Regions from separate parts of the Streptomyces anatolicus genome, predicted to be linked through region 1. Evidence: predicted binding sites of a transcription regulator. Region 1 holds the regulator's gene; each other region holds the start of a gene.
What was found. Region 1 encodes HspR, which represses chaperone genes until heat shock. Its sites were predicted from a motif close to TTGAGNNNNNNNNNCTCAA; they were not measured.
Positions count from the first base shown of each region.

Region 2: clpB (ATP-dependent chaperone ClpB) is a predicted target of HspR. The motif match lies at 1,091-1,109, and genes of this name have one in related genera.
Region 3: lon (endopeptidase La) is a predicted target of HspR. The motif match lies at 1,407-1,425, and genes of this name have one in related genera.

Region 1 is NZ_WMBF01000167.1:9,569-12,840, reverse strand. Features, by position in the region: partial or broken gene GKQ77_RS16890 (helix-turn-helix transcriptional regulator) at 1-332, shown strand, start outside; gene GKQ77_RS16885 (hypothetical protein) at 295-843, opposite strand; gene GKQ77_RS16880 (heat shock protein transcriptional repressor HspR) at 966-1,427, opposite strand; gene dnaJ (molecular chaperone DnaJ) at 1,429-2,622, opposite strand; gene grpE (nucleotide exchange factor GrpE) at 2,656-3,272, opposite strand, start outside.
Region 2 is NZ_WMBF01000197.1:1,654-4,925, forward strand. Features, by position in the region: gene GKQ77_RS18545 (Rieske (2Fe-2S) protein) at 114-473, shown strand; gene GKQ77_RS18550 (pyridoxamine 5'-phosphate oxidase family protein) at 602-1,051, opposite strand; gene clpB (ATP-dependent chaperone ClpB) at 1,188-3,272, shown strand, end outside.
Region 3 is NZ_WMBF01000301.1:4,004-7,275, reverse strand. Features, by position in the region: partial or broken gene GKQ77_RS22875 (rhomboid-like protein) at 1-309, shown strand, start outside; gene GKQ77_RS22870 (methyltransferase) at 195-1,172, opposite strand; gene lon (endopeptidase La) at 1,448-3,272, shown strand, end outside.

The sequences.
Region 1 (3,272 bases):
GCAAGGACCGCAGCATCGCCCTGGAACTGCGCCACCCGGCCCTCGTCGCCTACTTCGCCACCACCTTCTGGCGCCTGTGGCGCCTGGCCACCCCCATGTGGCCCCAGGCCGCCCCGCAGATCTCCGAGGGCGGCGTCACCCCCCGCCAGCGCGCCATAGCGGGCCTCCTCGTCGAAGGCCACACCGACGCCGAGATAGCCGACCGCCTGGGCATGAACATCCGCACCGCCCGCGTCCACATCGCCAAACTCGCCGCCACCCTCGGCAGCGAGAGCCGCGCCCAGCTCGGCTACCTCATCGGCCGCTCCGGTCTCCTCGACCGGGCTCAGTAGCGTCCGCCACCGCAAGCCACTCCCGCAGCAGCGCCTCCCGCCCGGCCGCCCGGGGCGAGCCGCCCTCGTGCCGCCGCCCCCACTCCGCCATCGCCGTCAGCGTCGTCAGGAGGGTGCCCGCGCCCTGGGTGAGGCGGGTGAGAAGGGTCCGCGAGAGGTCGTACTCCGTGGCGCTGTAGCCGACCGCCGCCGCCGTGTACGCCGTCAGCTCCGTCTCGGCGCCGTCGGGGCCGCCCACGCGGACCGTCATCGTGGGCGCCTCGTCCCCGCCGCCGAGGCCGACCGTCAGGACCAGGTCCACGGCCACGCCCACCCCGCGCTTGAGGGACCGCACCGGGACGTCGTCGATGGCCAGCGAGTGGACGTCCTCCCAGGGCCAGAACGCCGACTGCTTGTCGCCGAGTGCCACCACGCCCTCCGGCGTCAGGCGCACCCCGGCGGCGAGGCCGGACGGCTTCGCCCCCACGTACACGTCCCCCTCGGCGATCCAGAACAGTCCCACCATGGCCATGCCGAACTACCCACTTCCCCCAGCACCGACAATCACTTCAGGTCGTCAGACGCAACGCGCGCCGGGGCCGGGAGGTTCCCACCTCCCGGCCCCGACGCGCGCCGCACACAGAGATCGTCGAGCTACTCCGTCGCCCTCTTGGGACGCCACACCACCAGCGCGCTCGCCTGCTGCACGTCCTGGTACGGGACCAGGTCGCGGCGGTACGAGGCGTGCACCGCCGCCTCGCGCTGCTGGATGGCGGCGGCCGCTCCCTCCACGGCCGCGGACAGCTCCGCGACACGGGACTGGAGCGCGGCGACCTGGTTCTCCAGCTCGATGATGCGCTTGATGCCGGCGAGGTTGATGCCCTCCTCCTGCGACAACTGCTGCACGGTGCGCAGCAGTTCGATGTCGCGGGCGGAGTAGCGGCGGCCGCGGCCCGCGGTGCGGTCCGGGGAGACCAGGCCGAGACGGTCGTACTGACGCAGGGTCTGCGGGTGGAGGCCGCTCAGCTGTGCGGCCACCGAGATGACGTACACCGGCGTCTCGTCGGTGAGTTGGTACGCCCTACTGAAACCGGACTGTCGACGACGGCCGTCCATCTCATGCTCCCTTCGCGGCCTGGAACAGTTCTGCCCGCGGGTCGTCGCCCGCGGTCGCCTCGCGGTAGGACTCCAGGGCTTCCCTCGCCCCGTCGCTCAGCGACGTCGGCACGGTCACCTCGACCGTCACGAGCAGGTCGCCCCGGGTGCCGTCCTTGCGGAGGGCGCCCTTGCCGCGGGCCCGCATCGTACGGCCGTTGGGCGTGCCCGCGGGCAGCTTCAGGGTGACGGCGGGTCCGCCCAGGGTCGGGACCTTGACCTCGCCGCCCAGTGCCGCCTCGGGGTACGTCACCGGAACCGTGACCGTGAGGTTGTCGCCCTTGCGGCCGAAGACCGGGTGGGCGTCGACGTGCACCACCACGTAGAGGTCGCCGGCCGGGCCGCCCCGCTCGCCGGGTGCGCCCTTGCCGCGGAGCCTGATCCGCTGGCCGTCGCTCACCCCTGCCGGGATCCGCACCTGCATGGTGCGGGACGACTTCGCGCGCCCCGATCCCGCGCAGACCTCGCACGGGTCCTGGGCGATCAGGCCCCGGCCCTTGCAGTCCACGCACGGGTCGGTCAGCGAGAAACCGCCGCCGCCGCCCCGCGAGACCTGGCCCGTGCCGACGCAGGTCGGGCACACGCGCGGCGTGCCGTTCTTGTCGCCGGTGCCGGAGCAGGCCTTGCAGGCGGCCTGGGAGGACATGCGCAGCGGCACCGTGGCGCCGTCCACCGCCTCCGTGAAGCTCAGCGTGACCTCGGACTCGATGTCCTGGCCGCGCCTCGGCTGCGTACGCGTGCCGGAACCGGCACCCGCGCCGCCGCGGTTGAACAGGCCCCCGAAGACGTCACCGAGACCGCCCCCGAAGCCGCCGCCGGCCGCTCCACCGCCACCCGGGGCGCCGCCTCCGAAGAGGTCGCCCAGGTCGAAGTTGAACGAACCGCCGCCGCCTCCGGGACCCTGCCGGAATCCGCCGTTGCCGAAGAGAGCACGCGCTTCGTCGTACTCCTTGCGCTTCTTGGGGTCCCCGAGGATGTCGTTCGCCTCGGAGATCTCCTTGAAGCGCTCCTCCGCCTTGACGTTGCCCGTGTTGGCGTCCGGGTGGTTCTCGCGGGCGAGCTTCCGGTACGCCTTCTTGATCTCGGCCTCGGTGGCGTCCTTGGGGACGCCGAGGACCTTGTAGTAGTCCTTCTCGATGAAGTCCTTGGTGCTCATCCTCGACGTCCCTCCTCACTCATCTCGTAGCCGTCAGCCCTTGTCCGGGCCACCGGTCTCCTTCTCGTCCGAGCCTTCCGCACCCTCCGCGGGAGCCGTGGCCGCCTCGGAGCCGTCGGAGGACTCGTCGCCCTTGACGGTCTGCGCGCCGGGCTGCGGCTCGGCGACGGCCACCCGCGCGGGGCGGATGGTGCGCTCGCCGATGCGGTACCCCGGCTGCAGGATCGCGACGCACGTCGTCTCGGTGACGTCCGGTGCGTAGCTGTGCATCAGGGCCTCGTGGATCGTCGGGTCGAAGGGCTCGCCCTCCTTGCCGAACTGCTGGAGGCCCATCTTGGCGACGACCGTCTCCAGCGCCTCGGCGACCGACTTGAAGCCGCCGACCAGCTCGCCGTGTTCACGGGCGCGGCCGATGTCGTCGAGGGTCGGAAGGAGTTCGGAGAGGAGGTTCGCCGAGGCGATCTCCTTCACCGCCACCTTGTCCCGCTCCACCCTGCGGCGGTAGTTCTGATACTCGGCCTGCAGCCGCTGGAGGTCCGCCGTGCGCTCGTTGAGCGCGGTGCGCACCTGGTCCAGCTGGGCGGTCAGGCCGACGTCCTGGGCGGACGTCTTGCTCTCTGCTGCGTCCCCGGCCGGGGCCGCCGGGCTCT
Region 2 (3,272 bases), on a different contig from region 1:
GAGTCCACGGCCGTGGATGTCTCGACACCCGATGTGAGGCCACTGGACATCATCTGGAACTCGGCTCCAGGCGACATAATTTGGGATTCTGGCTCGAAGGGAGCGGTCAGGTCATGAGTACTCCCCCCGACGACCGCACCTTCCGCCGAGAAATGGCCACCGCCTACCGCTCCGGTTGGCACTTCATCGATCTCGTGACCGCGATCCCCCATCGCGGCGACTCGCTGATGGTGACCCTGCTCGGTGAGCCGATCGTCGTCACGCGGGACGACGAGGAGGAGATCCGGGCCTACCGGTGCCTCCGCCGGCCGCGAGGCGCGCCGCAGCCCGTGCGCTGTGCCGTGCGGTACGGAATGGTCTTCGTCAATCTCGACCGGCGCGACCACCAGCTCGTCGGAGAGCAGGAGCAGCAGGACCCCGGGGCGATGTCGAACGCCCCGGACAGCATCACAGCCACCCCCCGCAGTGCCTGACGCGATTCCCCCGTCGTTGTAAATCGCGCAGGCGCTTCCCCCAGCAGCGGCGCCACCGTGGACCTGAACACGGTGGCGCCGCTGTGGTGTGTGCGGGTGGGGCGTGCAAGGGGTGCGCCTACGTGCGCCTACGCCTTGCCCAGCGCCCGCGTCACCGCTATCTCGATGAGCACCCGGTCCGGGTTGGGCGAGGGGCGCCGGCCGTAGCGCGCCTCGTAGCGCACCTCCGCCGCCTCGATCTCCGCCGGTTCCGTGCGGATCGTCGCGTGCCCCTCCAGCGTCGCCCAGCGCCGCCCCTCGAACTGGCAGACCGCCACCCGCGCCCCGGGGCCGTCCGCCACGCCCGTCGCCGCGAGGATGTGGACGACCTTGCGGCTCGTCTTGCGTGCGAGCACGCGTGCGGTGCCGCTCTCGGGGTCGTACGTCACGCCGACCGGGACCACGTGCGGGGTGCCGTCCGGGCGCAGTGTGGTCAGGGTGCACAGGTGCCGTTCGCGCCAGAAGTCGAGGTAGGGCTCCGGTGGATCGCATGGGTCTATCCGGGGCACCCGGGGTGCGGTGGCGGGGTTCGCGCTCATGGGTACGGAACATAGCCGCCCCGCCTCCCCGAAGTTTCCTTGAGTGGAATAGACTCAACTTTGTGTACGTTGAGCTAGTCAGAGTCCCCGGTGGACTCAGAGTCACTCGTTGACGCCGTAAGGAGGGCACGCGCACGTGGACGCAGAGCTGACCAACAGGAGCCGGGCCGCCATCAACGCGGCAGGCGACCGGGCCGTACAGGACGGGCACCCCGATCTGACGCCCGCGCATCTGCTGCTCGCGCTGCTCGAGGGCGAGGGGCGGCAGGAGAGCGCGAACATCACCGACCTCCTCGCCGCCGTCGAGGCCGACCAGGCGGCCGTGCGCGCGGACGCCGAGCGGATCCTCGCCGCGCTGCCCAGCGTGACCGGCTCCACCGTCGCGCCGCCGCAGCCCAACCGCGAGCTGCTCGCCGTCATCACCGACGCCGACCGGCGCGCCAAGGAGCTGGGCGACGAGTACCTCTCCACCGAGCACCTGCTCATCGGCATCGCCGCCAAGGGCGGCAAGGCCGGGGAGGCCCTGGCGAAGCACGGGGCCACCGACAAGAAGCTCCTGAAGGCATTCGAGACGACAAGGGGAGGGCGCCGGGTGACCACACCCGACCCCGAGGGTCAGTACAAGGCGCTGGAGAAATTCGGCACCGATTTCACCGCCGCGGCCCGCGAAGGGCGCCTCGACCCCGTCATCGGGCGGGACCAGGAGATCCGGCGGGTCGTCCAGGTGCTCTCCCGGCGCACGAAGAACAATCCGGTGCTCATCGGCGAGCCCGGCGTCGGCAAGACCGCCGTCGTGGAAGGCCTCGCCCAGCGGATCGTCAAGGGTGACGTCCCCGAGTCGCTGAAGAACAAGCGGCTCGTCTCCCTCGATCTCGGCGCGATGGTCGCGGGCGCGAAGTACCGCGGCGAGTTCGAGGAGCGCCTGAAGACCGTCCTCTCCGAGATCAAGGAGAGCGACGGGCAGATCATCACCTTCATCGACGAGCTGCACACCGTCGTCGGCGCGGGCGCGGGCGGCGACTCCGCCATGGACGCGGGCAACATGCTCAAGCCCATGCTCGCCCGCGGCGAGCTGCGCATGGTCGGCGCCACCACCCTCGACGAGTACCGCGAGCGGATCGAGAAGGACCCCGCCCTGGAGCGCCGCTTCCAGCAGGTGCTCGTCGCCGAGCCGTCCGTCGAGGACTCGATCGCGATCCTCCGCGGCCTCAAGGGGCGGTACGAGGCCCACCACAAGGTCCAGATCGCCGACAGCGCGCTCGTGGCGGCCGCCGCGCTCTCCGACCGGTACATCACCTCCCGCTTCCTGCCCGACAAGGCCATCGACCTCGTCGACGAGGCCGCCTCCCGGCTGCGCATGGAGATCGACTCGTCCCCCGTCGAGATCGACGAACTCCAGCGCGCCGTCGACCGGCTCAAGATGGAGGAGCTGGCGCTCAGCAAGGAGACGGATCCGGCCAGCAAGCAGCGCCTGGAGAAGCTGCGGCGCGACCTCGCCGACAAGGAGGAGGAGCTGCGCGGCCTCACCGCACGCTGGGAGAAGGAGAAGCAGTCCCTCAACCGCGTCGGCGAGCTGAAGGAGAAGCTCGACGACCTGCGCGGCCAGGCCGAACGCGCCCAGCGCGACGGCGACTTCGACACCGCGTCCAAGCTGCTCTACGGCGAGATCCCGACGCTGGAGCGCGACCTCGAAGCCGCCTCCGAGGCCGAGGAGGAGGCCGTCCAGTCCAAGGACACGATGGTCAAGGAGGAGGTCGGCCCGGACGACATCGCCGATGTGGTCGGAGCCTGGACCGGCATCCCCGCCGGGCGCCTCCTGGAGGGCGAGACGCAGAAGCTGCTGCGCATGGAGGACGAGCTGGGCAAGCGGCTCATCGGGCAGGGCGAGGCCGTACGCGCCGTCTCCGACGCCGTGCGCCGCACCCGCGCCGGGATCGCCGACCCCGACCGGCCGACCGGCTCCTTCCTCTTCCTCGGCCCCACCGGCGTCGGCAAGACCGAGCTGGCCAAGGCCCTCGCGGACTTCCTCTTCGACGACGAGCGGGCCATGGTCCGCATCGACATGAGCGAGTACGGCGAGAAGCACAGCGTCGCCCGCCTCGTCGGCGCGCCCCCCGGGTACGTCGGCTACGAGGAGGGCGGCCAGCTGACGGAGGCGGTGCGGCGACGCCCGTACTCCGTCGTACTCCTCGACGAGGTCGAGAAGGCGCACCCGGAGGTC
Region 3 (3,272 bases), on a different contig from region 1:
GCGGGGCTGCTCACGCCGTGGCCGCGGTGGGCCGTGCTCGCGGGCTTCGGCGGGATGCTGATCGACGACCTGATCGCTTTCACCGACCCGATGACGAACTGGGGCCATCTGCTCGCGCTCGTCATCGGCGTCTCCACCTGGCCGCTGCTGCGCCGCGGCCGCCGGTCCCTGGCCGGCCGCCCCGGCGCGGCCGGCTACCTCGGCACCGCCTCCACCACCGACGGGAAGGCCGTCGTCGGCAGGATCCGGGTCAGCTCGAACCCCGCCCGCGAGAGCAGCGCGGCGAACTCCGCCTCCGTACGCTCCTGACCGTCCACGATCGCGGCCATCGCGACGTCCATCGTCTTGCCGGGGTGCGGGTCGTTCCCCGGGGGCAGCACGGATTCGACGATCACGAGGCGGGCGTCCGGCGCCATCGCCGTCCGGCAGTTGCGCAGGATCCGCATGCAGGCCTCGTCCGGCCAGTCGTGCAGGACGTGCTTGAGGATGTACAGGTCGCCGCCCTTGGGGACCTTGGTGAAGAAGTCCCCCGACTCGGCGCTCCAGCGGCCCCGCACCGCCTCGTCCCCGCTCAGGACGTGCGTACTGACGGCCGGGGTCTGGTCGAAGAGGACCCCGCTCAGGCCGGGCCGTCCGCGCAGCACCGCCCGCAGGAGGCCGCCGCGCCCGCCGCCGACGTCCACCACCGTGCCCTGCTCGGGGAAGGGGTAGGTCCCGGCCACGACCGCGTCGACCGGCCCCGAGAGCGAGGTCATGCCGGCGTCGAACAGTTCCCGGAGCTCCGGGTCCCCGGCCAGATACGCGAAGAACGGCTGCCCGAAGGCCCGTTCGAAGGAGGGGCCCTCCTTACGCACCGTCTCCTCCAGGCCCGCTGAGGTCCGCCGGAACACCGGGTCGGTCAGCATCAGCACCGCGTCGCGCTGGGAGTACGGGACGTCCGTGCGCAGCGCCTCCCCGGCCGGCGTGAGGTGGAAGGCGCCCGTCTCGTCCTCGCGGAAGACGCCCCGCGTGGCGAGGTAGCGCAGGACGCGGCGCAGGTGCCCGGGGTGCGTGTCGGTCAGCTCCGCCAGCTCCTCGGCGGTGCGGGGGCCCGGCGCCAGGTGGTCGGCGACGCGGCAGTGGGCCGCGGTGCGCAGCGCCGCCGACAAGAGGTGCCCGAGGGCCAGCTCCATGAGCTGGCCGGCGACGTCTCCGGCGGGGCCCGCACTGTTCTCGGGTGTGTCCACGGTGGCTCTCTCCTCCGTGAGGGTGGGGGGACTCCCACGGTCCCCACGGAGGGCCCATCCGTACAGAGGGCATCCCCCGCACCCCGGGCGACGACGGCCGGAACCGGCCACGCTGGTGGCCGGATCCGGTGATCGCTCAGAGCGAACAGGCTTGGGGGAACACTGCGGCGCTCATAAGCATTGAGTCGGTACAGCTCAACTTGAATGCCGAAAGGGAGATCATGGCTACTGAGTCCACCTCGTCCACCTCGCTGACTCTGCCTGTGCTGCCGCTCGACGACGAGGTGGTCCTGCCCGGCATGGTGGTTCCGTTCGACCTCTCCGACGCGGAGGTGCGCGCCGCGGTGGAGGCCGCGCAGGCCGCCGCCCGTTCCGAGGGCGACAGCAAGCCGAAGGTGCTGCTTGTTCCGCGCATCGACGGGACGTACGCCGCCACCGGCGTCCTCGGCACCGTCGAGCAGGTCGGCCGGCTCTCCGACGGCGACCCCGGCGCCCTCCTCCGCGGCCGCAGCCGCGTGCGCATCGGTGCCGGTACGACAGGGCCCGGCGCCGCCCTGTGGGTCGAGGGCCAGAAGCTCGACGACACCGTCCCCGAGCCGCTGCCCGGCGCCGTGACCGAGCTGGTCAAGGAGTACAAGGCACTCGCCACCAGCTGGCTCAAGAAGCGCGGCGCCTGGCAGGTCGTCGACCGCGTGACGCAGATCGACGACGTCTCCGCGCTCGCCGACAACTCCGGTTACTCGCCCTTCCTCACCACCCAGCAGAAGATCGAACTCCTGGAGACCGAGGACCCGGTCGCCCGCCTCAGGCTCGCCACCGCCCAGCTGCGCGAGCACCTCGCCGAGCAGGACGTCGCCGAGACCATCGCCAAGGACGTCCAGGAGGGCGTGGACAAGCAGCAGCGCGAGTTCCTGCTGCGGCGCCAGCTGGACGCCGTACGCAAGGAGCTGCGCGAGCTGAACGGTGACAGCAAGGACGCGGCCGAGGAGTCCGACGACTACCGCGCCCGCGTCGAGGCCGCCGACCTGCCCGAGAAGGTCCGCGAGGCCGCCCTCAAGGAGGTCGACAAGCTGGAGCGCGCCAGCGACCAGTCGCCCGAGGGCTCCTGGATCAGGACCTGGCTCGACACCGTCCTCGAACTGCCCTGGAACGAGCACACGGAGGACGTGTACGACATCAAGGGCGCCCGGGAGGTCCTGGACGCCGAGCACGCCGGGCTCAAGGACGTGAAGGAGCGCATCACCGAGTACCTCGCGGTCCGCAAGCGCCGCTCCGACCGCGGCCTCGGGGTCATCGGCGGGCGCCGCGGCGGCGCCGTGCTCGCCCTCGTCGGCCCGCCCGGCGTCGGCAAGACCTCGCTCGGCGAGTCCGTCGCGCACGCCATGGGCCGCAAGTTCGTGCGGGTCGCGCTCGGCGGCGTACGCGACGAGGCGGAGATCCGCGGACACCGTCGTACGTACGTGGGGGCGCTGCCCGGGCGGATCGTGCGGGCCATCAAGGAGGCCGGGTCGATGAACCCGGTGGTGCTCCTGGACGAGATCGACAAGGTGGGCTCGGACTTCCGGGGCGACCCGGCCGCCGCCCTCCTCGAAGTCCTCGACCCGGCGCAGAACCACACCTTCCGGGACCACTACCTGGAGGTGGAGCTGGACCTGAGCGACGTCGTCTTCCTGGCGACGGCGAACGTCCTCGAAGCCATCCCGGAGGCCCTGCTGGACCGCATGGAGCTGGTCCGGCTCGACGGCTACACCGAGGACGAGAAGATCGTCATCGCCCGCGACCACCTGGTCCCGCGCCAGCTGGACCGGGCGGGGCTGGAGAAGGACGAGGTCACCCTCGACGAGAGCGCCCTGCGCAAGCTGGCGGGCGAGTACACGCGCGAGGCGGGCGTGCGCAACCTGGAGCGGTCCGTGGCGCGGCTGCTGCGCAAGGTCGCGGCCCAGCACGAACTGGGCGAGCGGGAGCTGCCGTTCACCGTCACCGACGAGGAGCTGCGCGGCCTGATCGGGCGGCCGCACCACGTGCCCGAGTCGGCCCAGGACCCGG